Regions from separate parts of the Paenibacillus sp. J22P51 genome, predicted to be linked through region 2. Evidence: riboswitches for the same ligand, from Rfam matches in the RefSeq annotation. Region 2 holds a riboswitch; each other region holds the start of a gene.
What was found. A riboswitch is a leader RNA that binds a small molecule or an ion and turns the genes downstream of it on or off. The one in region 2 is predicted to bind cyclic di-AMP.
Positions count from the first base shown of each region.

Region 1: it holds a riboswitch for cyclic di-AMP, as region 2 does, so the genes downstream of both, AC58QC_RS10980 (C40 family peptidase) here and AC58QC_RS11880 (ABC transporter ATP-binding protein) in region 2, are expected to answer to the same signal.
Region 3: it holds a riboswitch for cyclic di-AMP, as region 2 does, so the genes downstream of both, AC58QC_RS23865 (C40 family peptidase) here and AC58QC_RS11880 (ABC transporter ATP-binding protein) in region 2, are expected to answer to the same signal.
Region 4: it holds a riboswitch for cyclic di-AMP, as region 2 does, so the genes downstream of both, AC58QC_RS17505 (CAP domain-containing protein) here and AC58QC_RS11880 (ABC transporter ATP-binding protein) in region 2, are expected to answer to the same signal.

Region 1 is NZ_JCAUAZ010000004.1:3,861-7,063, forward strand. Features, by position in the region: gene AC58QC_RS10950 (AIM24 family protein) at 1-130, shown strand, start outside; tRNA gene AC58QC_RS10955 (tRNA-Gly) at 233-307, shown strand; tRNA gene AC58QC_RS10960 (tRNA-Arg) at 314-390, shown strand; tRNA gene AC58QC_RS10965 (tRNA-Pro) at 411-487, shown strand; tRNA gene AC58QC_RS10970 (tRNA-Gly) at 505-575, shown strand; gene AC58QC_RS10975 (GNAT family N-acetyltransferase) at 893-1,399, shown strand; cyclic di-AMP (ydaO/yuaA leader) riboswitch at 1,525-1,687, shown strand; gene AC58QC_RS10980 (C40 family peptidase) at 1,690-2,577, shown strand; gene AC58QC_RS10985 (hypothetical protein) at 2,763-3,203, shown strand, end outside.
Region 2 is NZ_JCAUAZ010000004.1:212,155-215,357, reverse strand. Features, by position in the region: gene AC58QC_RS11885 (ABC transporter permease subunit) at 1-216, opposite strand, end outside; gene AC58QC_RS11880 (ABC transporter ATP-binding protein) at 222-1,106, opposite strand; cyclic di-AMP (ydaO/yuaA leader) riboswitch at 1,221-1,385, opposite strand; gene AC58QC_RS11875 (antibiotic biosynthesis monooxygenase family protein) at 1,673-2,002, shown strand; gene AC58QC_RS11870 (hypothetical protein) at 2,334-2,516, opposite strand; gene AC58QC_RS11865 (hypothetical protein) at 2,719-2,889, shown strand; partial or broken gene AC58QC_RS11860 (alpha-L-rhamnosidase-related protein) at 2,959-3,198, opposite strand.
Region 3 is NZ_JCAUAZ010000014.1:25,439-28,641, reverse strand. Features, by position in the region: guanidine-I (ykkC/yxkD leader) riboswitch at 1-27, opposite strand, end outside; gene AC58QC_RS23870 (MSMEG_1061 family FMN-dependent PPOX-type flavoprotein) at 92-703, opposite strand; gene AC58QC_RS23865 (C40 family peptidase) at 864-1,334, opposite strand; cyclic di-AMP (ydaO/yuaA leader) riboswitch at 1,338-1,476, opposite strand; gene AC58QC_RS23860 (hypothetical protein) at 1,643-2,461, opposite strand; gene AC58QC_RS23855 (M1 family metallopeptidase) at 2,507-3,203, opposite strand, start outside.
Region 4 is NZ_JCAUAZ010000007.1:259,859-263,061, forward strand. Features, by position in the region: gene AC58QC_RS17490 (DUF84 family protein) at 1-23, opposite strand, end outside; gene AC58QC_RS17495 (DUF4362 domain-containing protein) at 222-659, shown strand; gene AC58QC_RS17500 (hypothetical protein) at 715-1,176, shown strand; cyclic di-AMP (ydaO/yuaA leader) riboswitch at 1,277-1,410, shown strand; gene AC58QC_RS17505 (CAP domain-containing protein) at 1,416-2,066, shown strand; gene AC58QC_RS17510 (hypothetical protein) at 2,212-2,673, shown strand; gene AC58QC_RS17515 (SRPBCC family protein) at 2,772-3,203, shown strand, end outside.

The sequences.
Region 1 (3,203 bases), 210 kb from region 2:
TGGCCATGGACATGTGCTTATGCAGCCTTGTAAGCCTGATCCCAAGTTGGACGAGCATATGAAATCGGATAGCTTGCTGCGACGTATAGCTCGGGAAGTGCTGCCTTTTGGTGGAGTTTTCATCAAATAATAAAAAGATTGAAAAAAAAGTTGCATTTGTCCCGAATACCTGATATATTATTCCTTGTCGCCTCAGAGAAACTCTTACTGAGCGAGTGAGAAATAACCGTATGCGGAAGTGGCTCAGCGGTAGAGCATCGCCTTGCCAAGGCGAGGGTCGCGGGTTCGATCCCCGTCTTCCGCTCCAATATTTGCGCCCTTAGCTCAGCTGGATAGAGTATTTGACTACGAATCAAAAGGTCGGGAGTTCGAATCTCTCAGGGCGCGCCATTTACACTTTATCTTCACTACGGGACGTAGCTCAGCTTGGTAGAGCACCTGCTTTGGGAGCAGGGGGTCGCATGTTCAAATCGTGTCGTCCCGACCACTTTAGAATTTTTATATGCGGGCGTAGTTTAATGGTAGAACTTCAGCCTTCCAAGCTGATCGCGCGGGTTCGATTCCCGCCGCCCGCTTAAATAAAAAAGATCACCTTCGGGTGGTCTTTTTTATTTATGCTAGGCTGTGAAGAGAGCCCATAGAGGGTTCGACCGTCCGTGCACACTTCTGAGAATAGGCTATGTAGGACGAGCGTCCAAATATACCACCAGTTGCTTCCGTAGGAAGCGTTATAATAAGCATTTGGAGTATTCCCATAGAGGTTCACCCATTCATGGGTCATGCGTTGCCAGCGGGCTTTCCTACTGCGGCACATGCTTTTTATCAAAGTGGTAAGGTGTTGCATGATCAGAAGGCTTTGTTGGATACCCTAATCTGAAAGGAGATGCCAACGATGGAGTTAGTTGATTCATTTAATGATGTATTCGAACTGATGGAATCCGCTTTTCCTGATACGGAGATAAGGACCTATGAAGGGCAGCGAGCGCTGCTTTCGCATCCTAATTACAGAATTGATGTCGAGAGGGAGGCTCATGGGCAACTGCTTGGCTTTGTGGCAAGTTGGAATTTCGGTACGTTCCGATTTGTGGAGCATATTGCAGTCCATACCGCGATTCGGGGCGGAGGGATAGGCAAACGAATGCTGACGACATATATGAGCAGCGCTGCAACGCCTATCGTACTTGAAGTCGAGCCGCCAAATACGTCGGATGCCAAGCGGAGAATTGAATTTTATGAGCGGTGCGGCTTTCATTTGAACCTATTTCCCTATGAGCAGCCTCCTCTCAGAGAAGGGCAACTGTCATTACCTCTCCAAATCATGAGTTATCCTCATCCGTTGACGGAAAAAGAGTTTGGGCCCTACAAGAACACTCTCTACGCAGAGGTATATAGGCAGTAATGGTAAGGGCACCTCAGGATAATAATCTCTGGAGGTGCTTTTGTTCATGTGGCACAACCCGAAAAGGAAACACTTACCACCGCGAAAAGGTTGTCAGGCGAAAACGAACTGTGCTAGTCTAACATAGACAAAAAATGCCGAATCTCGGAGCATCAAAAGCTCCGGTACGGGGGACTTCTTTACTTGGGGTGAATGGATGCTTAGTTAGTCTTAGACTAATGGAGCGCACTAGGGAAAACCTCTTCCCGAACCCGTCAACTAACCTCGGAGGCTTCAAGGAGGACAATGTTTTGAAACTTTTTACAAAAAGTGTTATTTGCTCATGCGTTCTTTTGGGCGCAGCCATCTCCATGTTCAACGCTCCATCAGCTCAAGCTGCGACAGACACCTCTTCGGTGAAGGTTCAAGTGAATGACGAACTGGTGCAATTCCCTGAAGTACAGCCGTTTATTGACACAGAGGGTAAGCTTCAGGTGCCACTGCGTGTGCTGTCGGAGAAGCTAGGTTATCAAGTGGACTGGGCGAAGCAAGGTGATGAAGTTGTCGTCACCCTAAAGAACAATGAGCAGGCGATTCAACTAACAACGGACGAAGAGCAAGCGGTAGTCAACAGTAAGTTAGTTGAATTAGAGAGCAGTCCGACACTGCTTAAGGGAAATACCTTCGTTCCTTTGCGTTTCATAACAGAGACGTTTGGATCTCCGATTGCGTGGAATGATGCGAATAAAATCGCCATCGTTGAAGAGGACGGTAAGTCCCATAAGCCAGCATGGATTGCACCGCCACCAGCAGCCGCCCCAGCACTAAAGGTCGTTCAGCCATCCGTTTCAGCTCAAATTATTCAAGCTGCAACGACTTTTAAAGGAACGCCTTATCAATGGGGAGGAACAACACCCAAAGGTTTTGATTGTTCTGGATTCGTTCGCTACTTGTTCGAGGCCAAAGGCATCGAGCTGCCGCGTACCTCTGTCCAAATGTATGATCAAGCAGGTGCAAGAGTGACGGATTTGAAAGAAGGAGATCTCGTATTCTTTGCTTCAAACATCGTCAATCATGTGGGCATCTATTTGGGAAATAATCAATTCATTTCCGCGACGACGTCCGGTGGTGTAAAGGTCGATAGTCTCGCTAGCACCTATTGGAGCTCCAGATATGTAGGGGCAAAACGCGTGCTTTAAGCTAAGGACTAACACAAGTAGAAGCAAGTTGTTTAAGAGCGTATGTTCGCTAGGGCTTTCACAATGGAAAGCCTGGCGGGCAGATGCTCTTTTTTTGTGCGAATATCTGCGATTTTTATCGAATTTTTGAGAATTATAGCCTATAATGGAGAAATGGTTGGAAGAAAGTAGGTGACGCGTGCGACATGCAAGTCAGTGTCTGGAAAAGCTGGTTTCATAAAATTAAATTGTCGGGTCGAACAGATCGCATGTATAGCGTAGAAACGGGTCCTGCCATACCGGAAGATATCCGGGAAGTGATTGGGCAATTTTTTCAAACTTATAACCATTTCAAAGGGGCAAGGCAATTCCAAACGGATACGTTTATTAGAGAAGTATTCTACGCGACCAAGCAAGATCCAAAGGATCAGCGCTCCATAGATGAGATGGAATCGTATATTCATAGCAAAAATACACATCGATTGCGATTGAAATCGTACATCATCGATGAGTATTTACGCATTGGTGAGAAGGTGTGCATGATCGGCGTAACGCGGGAGTTTAGCAATGCGCATCGAAATCGTGTGCTTTATTTTATCGTGAATGAGGATGGGGCTTGGCGGTTTCATCATATCGTGAGATCACAC
Region 2 (3,203 bases):
ATAGAAACCTAACAGGGTTCCAAAGGTCTCGATTTCAATACCAAGTGCTTTCCTGACTCCTTCTGGATACCCTTCTAATATCGAAGAAAATTCAGCGAAATCCTTAGAGACAGACGGAAAAAGGGATAGGAATAAGACGATGACAGCAATTAAGGAACACGTCCACGTGATCGTGGATTTCCGATAAGCTCTCAATTCATGAAGAAAAATATTCATTCCACTTAAGCCTCCTTCTCATAGTAGTGCATAAAGATCTCCTCTAAATCAGGCTCTTCGATCCAAAGATTATCAATTTCAATTTCAGCAATTTTTCTCATCACTTGATTAATGTTGCCTTTAAATAAGAAGCTAGTTGTCAGGCCTTGGACATCAATGTCATTAACCCCGGTCATCTTGAAGAAATTAGGGTCGAGCGCTTGTGCCGTATCAATTTTAAATCTCTTGAAATTGTTTTCTTTTAACGTGCTGATCTTCTCAACCGTCACAATCCTACCTTCCTTTATTATCGCGACTCGATCACATAGTCGCTGAACTTCACTCAATATATGAGAGGAAAAAAGAATCGTAGCTCCCCTTTTATTCTGTTGTTCGAGTAATTCGAAAAACTTCTGCTGCATGAGCGGATCAAGTCCACTTGTCGGTTCATCAAGGATAATGAGCTTAGGATCGTGCAGCAGCCCTTGAACGATGCCCACTTTCTTTTTGTTTCCCAAAGACAGATCATCGATTTTTTTCGTAACGTCAAGATCCATAATTTCAGCTAGCTCTTTCATTCTTTTTGTGCAATCCTTCTTGTAGAAGCTGGCTGAATACTTTAGTAGGTCGATCACCTTCATGTTGTCATAATAAAAAACTTCTGACGGTAAATAGCCGATTTCTTTCTTAATCTCAGGCGCAAACTGAATGCAGTCTTTCCCGAAAATTTTGGCACTACCGCTTGTTGGAAAAATCAGAGACAGCAGCGTTCGAATCGTTGTTGATTTCCCAGCACCATTCGGTCCAATAAAACCAAATATTTCTCCTTCCTCGATCGAAAAACTAACATCTGTAATGCCTCTTGAATTCCCATAGGTCTTGGTCAATTTATTAATTTCAATGGCATGCATGGTATAGCCCCCTTATGGAATTTATGTAAAATTTCAGGTTGAAGGCAAGCAAAAAGAAGCCCTAAGAGTAGAGAATCTCTACTCTCGGACTTCCAGAATAAGAAGGCGAGGGTGCGGTTCTCTCTCAATGCACTTACGAGGTTAGCTGTCGGATTCGGACTTGAGAGCGTCCTACCTAATGCTTGCGAGCATCAGGATTCACCCCGTGAAGCCATATGTTACTTGGATGGCTCCGGTTGGTTCCCCCGTTTCCCATTGGGAATTAAGTGGTTTCTTTTTGCAAAAAATCAACTTGTCGTAATGAATCTTACGCCGTTCTATATAGAATGTAAAACCTAGATTCGCCTTTAATTTTTGCTTATTTGACTTCAGGAGTCAATGAAAGCGTATTCATTTAATGGTGACGTTGATTATCCCATACTTTGCTACCTATTAATGCTCCTTAGGGAATACGGCTTTGTGAAGTCGCCTGCCTAGGACGATCACATCAATTGGAAACGATGGAATCCATCTGATATACTTACTCCAATAAATGGGTTATATTTTCATTTTGACGGAGGATTCTAATGTCTAATTCAAGTATGTTTACTATGGCCATGTACCGCCCCCAACCGGGTAAAGAAGCCGAGCTAGCCGAGATTGTCAAAGGACACGTCCCGATGCTTCGCGAAGAAGGGCTTATCACGGATTTTCCGCCGGTAACGCTTCAATCTGTAGACGGCACTCTTATTGAAATATTCGAGTGGTTATCCGAGGAGGCCAAGGACAAAGCGCATACATCCCCAAAAGTATGGCCGATTTGGGAAAACATGATGAAAGTTGCCGAGATGGTAAGCCTTTCGTCGCTGCCTGAAGCAGACAGGCCTTTTCCGAATTTCAAAAGAGTCACTCTCTAGCCAAGGAAAATGCTGCATAATCGCATCAATCACGTTGGTATCTCCGTGTACGTGAGTATAATACTGCATAATCGCATCATTCTGGTGGAAGCGTCGAGGAATGTAGATTAGTTAGTAGAAAAAGCCCGGGGATGCTTTCCCCCGGGCTTTCGCTTTGTCTCTGAAAGCAACTATTTATTGTCTGCCTTCGCTTTTTTCACTACTGTTTTGGTTTGGTTTTTGGTTTCTTTGTTTGGCTGATTTTACACTCTTTTTTTGGTTTGTCATATCTTAGCCCACCTATCTCAAGTAATTGGAATACAGAGTCAGCCTATTTTTTTGATGGCTTTGATTAGCTGTTATCAAGATTGATTATTTCATCTAGTTCTGTACTATGTTCGTTTGCGGCTGCACTAATTTCTTGATCAACCTTATTAATTCCTTGAATTTGCTCCGCGGCTTCTGCTTGATTGTTCAATTGCTTAACAATTTGTCCAGTGCCATGAGCTCCTTGCTGTCCTCTATTTGATGTCATCGTAATTATCCTCCTTTTCCAAGATCGACTTCCAGCTATATTATGAGGCTATTTTCCAACCTTATTCACGCCATTAACCAAATGATTAAAAAAGGTTGGAAAATGAACACACTGCCAAGTAAAAAGATCTCCAGTTCTAAATCGGAAACTGGGATAAAATGAAAACCATCGTCTCATACTAACGACGATGGAGGTGAACACGTTGCCCAAAAATGAAGCTGATCCAAAGTATGACCGTGAAGATAACCGAGCAGATAAGAAACACAATCAGCAGAATAATGCCAGTTTCCTCGAAGAAGAGCAAACGCTAACGAGCAGCAATGCCGCTGATTCCGTCCCAAGTTTAAATGGTATTCCCAAAAATCAGATTTGAGTTCTGTGGGGCTGCTCTTCTCTTCACTACTGATGGGAAGAGCAGCCTTTTAAGCGAAAATGAAACAAGCTACACTTCAAACCTAATACTTCCCAGAGTGAATTCGAATGACCGTGCAATCACTCTCTTCATCTCCATCACCAGGGTATTCTGCGCAAAAGGTGGATTAGGACCCGCATCTGCCCAATCTCCAAATCCATGGCTCAGAACATGATGATTTGCTTTACTCGCTAAATAATTAACATAGTGAACCATCGTCTCATAATGCTCATCCAGCAGGCATTTATCCACATACCAATGGTACATATGAAATG
Region 3 (3,203 bases), on a different contig from region 2:
CACCGCGGAACCCTAGAAAACGACATGCCGTTATTATAGGCTGGCTAACATATTATGTCAAGTTACACATTTTGTATAATTGCTCTTTACCTTACTCCTCCAAAGCAATCCCGTTCAACGCGACATGCGCACGGAACATATCCATTCCGTCCGGCTGTTCCTGCTCGGATACCCACGTAGCTTGATCCCAAATCTTCGACAGCTTGAGCGCGCGGCTGCAATGCACGAAGCATTCTTGTACTTCGACGCCGACAGCGGCGATCGGTGACTTCCCGTTCAGCTGCATAGTCGACAGCAGTTCCTCGTCCTTCGTCAGCCAAGCGCGACCATTGACGCGGAGTACCATCTCAACACCTGGAATGATGAACAGGAGGCCGACTTCCGGGTTGGTTAGCAGATTTTGCATCGAGTCTAGTCGGCGATTGCCAAGTCTTTCTGGGAAGATAAAGCGGCGTTCATCCAAAACCCGTACGAATCCTGCAGCATCCCCGCGGGGGGACACATCGCTCGAGCCATTCGCATTCGACGTAGAGAAGAAGAATAAAGGCGATTTTGCGATGAATGCACGTGCGTGCTCGTCGATTTGATTGATAACCTTATGTTGAACCGCAGGATGCGGCTCCCCAATATCTGCTCTAATCTCGTCGATGGATCGTATAATACCGGGAAATGGGGGTGTTGTATTATTTTGTGTGGTGTCCATACCAGCCAATCCTTCCTCAAAGCCCAGGGCTATTACTAATCTTTGTGTACTCAACTTGTTTACTTTCTAGTATACGCCGATACACCCGTTCAAATGAATGAAGCCCTGCAAGCCGCTCTTACGAGCTAAGCTTGCAGGGCTTCAATCTGTGCCGAGAACATTACTTGGATTCAGCAGTTAGTTGATTGTAGATATCATCCCACAGAACTCGTCTGGCGGATACATATCGCTTCGCATAATAGGATTCGCTCAACTTATTCTTAACAACACCTTGATTCGTAGCGGAGTGAACGAATTCACCGTCTCCGAGGTACATCCCTACATGAGAGATACCGCTGCCATCCGTGTTGAAAAATACAAGATCGCCCTTACGAAGATCCTTTTTGTCAACCCAGTAGCCTTCGCCGTTTTGTGATTTGGAGCTGTGTGGAATATCGATGCCGAACTCGCCGAACAAGTAGGACGTGAAACCAGAGCAATCGAATCCTTTGGTTGTCGTTCCTGCCCATCTGTAAGGAGTTCCTACAAGCTCGTCTACCGCTTTATCCATATCGGATGCTGCGAAAACGCTTCCTACACTAACACTCAAAAACAAAACAAGACTAAATACAAGACCAACAACTTTCTTCAACTGCTTGTCTCCTTCCGGTGCCTACGAGGTTAGCTGGAGGGTTCGGTTGAAGGTTCCCTATGATCCCTGTCTTGCAAGATCAATTCACCCGGAGTGGTTCCCCCGTTTCCCCATAAACTGAGGAATTCGGCATGAAATATTTGGTTTTTGATGCTAGTCCTTTTTATTCGTCATAAAAAATGAAATTCCTCTTTTATGTTTGAAAAATAGGCTGAAAATAAGTGAAATAGTTCGGAAAAAAGACAAAAAAAAGCCCCTTTCTCAATGAGAAGGGGAGAATGTTTGCCTATTCGCTGTTTTGCTGGATATTAATTGGATATTTTGGCAGAAAGAAGCTGATATTGGGAGGAAATACCCCAGATTTGGATGAAAATGTGGAAGAGGGGGTACAGCTGGTAAATGATTAGCGCTGCTAGACCTGCCCACAGGTAGGTGGCGGTGACCGTGACCCCTGCCAATAGTCCTGAAAAGAGTAAAAGGGTAATGGCAAGTCCGACAATCGGCAGCGAATGTCGAAAGAAAGAGATGACAGTCGATGTGATACCTAACTTGGCTGCGATCGCGAATTGGACATACATAAACAGAAGCTGAAGGAGAAATCCGTAGACCAGTAAGCTGAGAATCCAGGGCAGAAGCTTGAGAACAACCTGCTCGTAGGAAGTGCTATGCCCTAGAATATAAGTGGCTTTGGGGAATATCCAGATGAGTGGAAGCAGGGTAAGTGCGATCCGGATAAGATACACAAGCAGGAAAGGGAGCAAGAGCTGCTTCATCCCGCGAAAGAAACGGTAACCAGCATTCTGGTGAACGTGTGTTAGTGAATAGAAAACACCACCATTTAAGAGGGGGGTTAGCAGCATGCGGGCACACAAGAGAGCAGCGAACCACCATAGATAAGAATAACTAAGATCTGTTTTGAGTAACTGAAACTGGCCTTCAGCTAGAAAGATCTGCAATGCCTGTTTGGGCTGCTCAGCGCCAGGGAAACGATGCATGAGGGGGATGAGTATTCCCTGCACAAGCTTATACAGGAGAATACCCCAACCCATTTGATATAGGAATAAAATAATGGTGGCAAAAGGCTGCGCCATAGCTGCCCTGAAGCCGGATTTGATATAGGTGGCCAACGAGGGTCCCTCCTCAGAGTTTGTCATAAGAAGTAAGCCAAGTCCTTACCAGGCTACTGAGCCGAATATGGCTTGCAGGAGTTGAATAATGCCGAGATTCCACCGAATTTGCCACTTAGTATTTAAATGTGTTTGATAGAAGTTGTTGATGTGCTTATTTTCGAGTATGAGCGTGTACTTAGGATCGATTCGCACCCAGTCTACAGGGGATGTATGCGTTAATTTGAATTCGATGCTGCCTTCCTTGCCATCCCATGTTTTATCAAGCGTTGTGCCATCTGCAAAATGGAACAGAATCGGCACCTCCGGCGAGTTGCCGCCATGCTTAACAATGCGAACCGTGCTTTCGTAAGTCTCGGATCCCTTACTGCCCTGAGGCCGAACGTTGACACTCGCGACGGAATAATCCATCATCATCTCGCCGTACACATACTGATTGAAGAAATCATCCCATTTCGTTTTGCTGACATCCTCCACAACCTGTTGGAAATCCTTCGTCGAGGGATGCTTGAATTGCCATCTTTGGAAATAGGTTTTCATAATTTTATCCATGACTTTGGTGCCGACCTGCTGCTCAATCGCTTTCAGTACGAGCTTGCCGCGTGTGTACACATTTTCCGCATATTGATCATGGCCTGTGTAGGCCCATGCGTCCTTCTGCAGCCCATTTGGTGAGGTGACGTAGCTGGATTCGACAGGCAAATTAGGCGCATCGCCATATTCAGCTTCCATGACTTTATCT
Region 4 (3,203 bases), on a different contig from region 2:
ATGCTTATTTCTTTTTTCAACATATGACACCACTCCTTGTAAACGTACTGCGAAAGAACGTGATTATTTAGCACTAGTATACCATGGTTTTAATTCAGGCATGGTAAATGAGGTATTGGCTTGATGACAAGCTTGAGATTTCAAGCTTATTTTTTTGTTTCAAAACATTTCCAGTAGCGTTTGCGTCAAATCAGTAGATGGAACGGTTAGGGGGAACAGAAATGAAAATAAGGTACGGTCGAATGTTGTTCGTATTGAGTTGTTTGTTGCTTAGTTCATGCTCGGATTCGAGGTACGATATAGACAAAGGGACCGCAAAAGGAGACGTCATTAATATTCATGGCAGAATCATTAATCTTGATCGTTTCAATCAATTTTTGAAAAACGTTGAAGGGCACGTTGAGAGTCAGATTCGGATCATGCAAATGACCATTGAGGGGGATCCGATTTATTATGATTTTGCTTTTAAAAAAGATAAGATTTCTTATACTTATGATAATTCAGAGGACAAACATGGCAGCAAACAACGACTGAAGACGGAATGTACACGTATTGTTTCTGAGAAAGTAGAACGAGGTGTTTCATATAAGCTGGATGGTTGTAAGGATGTTGCGATTGGGGAGACTTTTAGCTTTGTGGCAGCGGGTAGTGGGGGATAGTGAGATTAATTCGAGGAGAGAGATAAAATGAAAAAGTTTTTGCTTGGGTTGACCTGTGGAATACGTACCTATTCGTTTTATCGGCGAGGGGTTAGGATTAGGCGTTTCATACAATTCACGTGATCATGTTATTTCATTGATGAATGAACCAGCAAGCTTTGCAGACGAAACGGCTAAAAAGGTATGGCAAATCCAATATCGATTGAACGTTGGGAATGATCAAAAATACGTAAGAGAACTTCTTGGTAATCCTGCGGCTGAACGAACAAATGATGATAAGCAGCAAGCTGTATGGCGTTATGATATTTTACCTTCCGCAGACTATCAGTACTTAGGGCTAAATATCGATCTTAAAGGGATTGAGCAAGGGGAATTAGGTGGACAGATAGTCTTAACATGGTCAGATGAAGGGAAAGTTGAGAAAGTTGAACTTTGGTATTCACAAGGGAAAGATAGACAAATCTATACTTATTTTATCTATCCGGACGGTTCAACAGCTGGGGCTAAATACGAGTAGATTATGGTGAATAGGAGTTAACGGGATCTAAATGGAAAATTTTGAGTCATGTATTCATTGATTTCACATGATACAATCTTTAAGATCCATTTTGGATCAAAAACTTAGAAGGCCGAAGCTTTTATGAAGCACGGGGGACCCAATCTTTGGGGTGAAGCCGCAATCTCGCGGCCGGGTGATTACTCTTTGATCCGAATCCGACAGCTAACCTCGCAGGCCGCAAAAAGGAGAGGTTTATTTTGAAACGTTACAAAAAGCTTGTAGTTACTGGTGCACTAGGTTTGACCGTCCTTATGGGAGCGAATGCGGCATTTGCTGCAACGGGAACTCATACGGTAGCGGGCAACGATACCATGTGGTTAATCTCCAAGAAGTACGGCGTTAGCCTATCTTCACTTATTAAGGCAAATCCTCAAGTTGCCAATCCCAACGTTATTTGGTCGGGGATGAAGCTCAATATTCCTGGAAGCACAAGTACAACTGCACCTGTCAAACCACCGGTTACGACTGCGCCTTCGCAATCTACTTTTGCAAGCCAAGTGGTTAACCTTGTTAACCAGGAGCGTACTAAGGCTGGACTGAAGCCTTTGGCCAGTAACAGCGCATTAACCGCGATGGCATTGGATAAAGCGAAAGATATGTACAATAACGGGTATTTCGATCACACATCACCAACCTACGGCTCTCCTTTTGATATGATGCGCTCCTACGGCATTAGCTATTCCTATGCGGGTGAAAACATCGCTAAAGGTCAACAAACGCCACAAGCCGTCATGACAGCATGGATGAACAGTGCAGGTCATCGTCAAAATATTCTAAGCCCCAACTTCACTCAAATCGGTGTTGCCTATTATAACGGTGAGTGGGTTCAGGAGTTCATTAGTAACTAATGAGTAATGAGTATTGCAATATTAAATACAGCAATAAATCGCGGCAGCCTTCCATTGGGAGGCTGTTTTTTATTTATAACAAAGTCAAAGGAGATTAGTTATTCTTGTCGAATTGGGTTTTATCTGCGGGATTGGAGTTTTTGCTATGCCTAAATCATTTCTACATTCAATATCAATCGTTGTCATAATGGGATTAACAGCATGTGAATCGTCCGTCGTTCCAGCTGAATTGCTACCAACTGCAAGTTCGGCTATTGTAACACCCATTTTGCCTAGCGCTTCACCACAAAATGTAACCAATGTGAAACCGAAGTCAGTTGAAGAAATTATGGACTTTCTCGTACAGAATGTAGATGAAATAAAGAAATACAAACAAATGATAGAAGAAGCCAATATATCAAAAGTCATATTTTTAAGTGATGGTTTAATAAATATCCCAGAAAGAACAGGAAAGTATTACGATTTATACATAGGAGAGAGTTTCAGTGATCATGTTGTTAGGTGGCAAACGTTTTATGTCAGTGAGGATATGAAAGAGATTCTTATTGTGGATGTAATTACGGGTTATAATTTAACCTTGGAAGAGTGGAGAAAACGCGCTCAATGACTTAACCTTACCGTAAGAAACGTATGGTTTTCTGGTTATTCTTTGCTTTTCACTCTTACTATCAAATATGTAATCAAATGAATCAAGAGGTGCAACCAGTGATAAAGGTATTCACAGAAATTGAAATTGAAGCAGCGATTGATGTTTGTTTTGACATGGCAAGTAATATTGATATACATACGCAGACTGTCTGGCCTCACACCAAGGAACGAGCGATTGCTGGAACAACAACAGGCATGATAAGCGGCGGGGAAACGGTCACTTTTGAGGCGCGGCACTTTTTCATTAGGCAAAGACATACTTCACTCATTTCAAATTACGTTCGACCCTATCGCTTTGTTGATGAAATGCTGCAGGGTACTTTCAAAAGTATGAGACACGAACATGAATTTATTGATTTAGGTAATCGAACCTTAATGAAGGATACCTTATATTTCGAAGCTCCATTGGGCTGGCTCGGATGGGTAGTTGAGAGAGTTGTCTTAAAGAAATATATGATGAGATTTTTGACATATCGGAACGAACAGTTA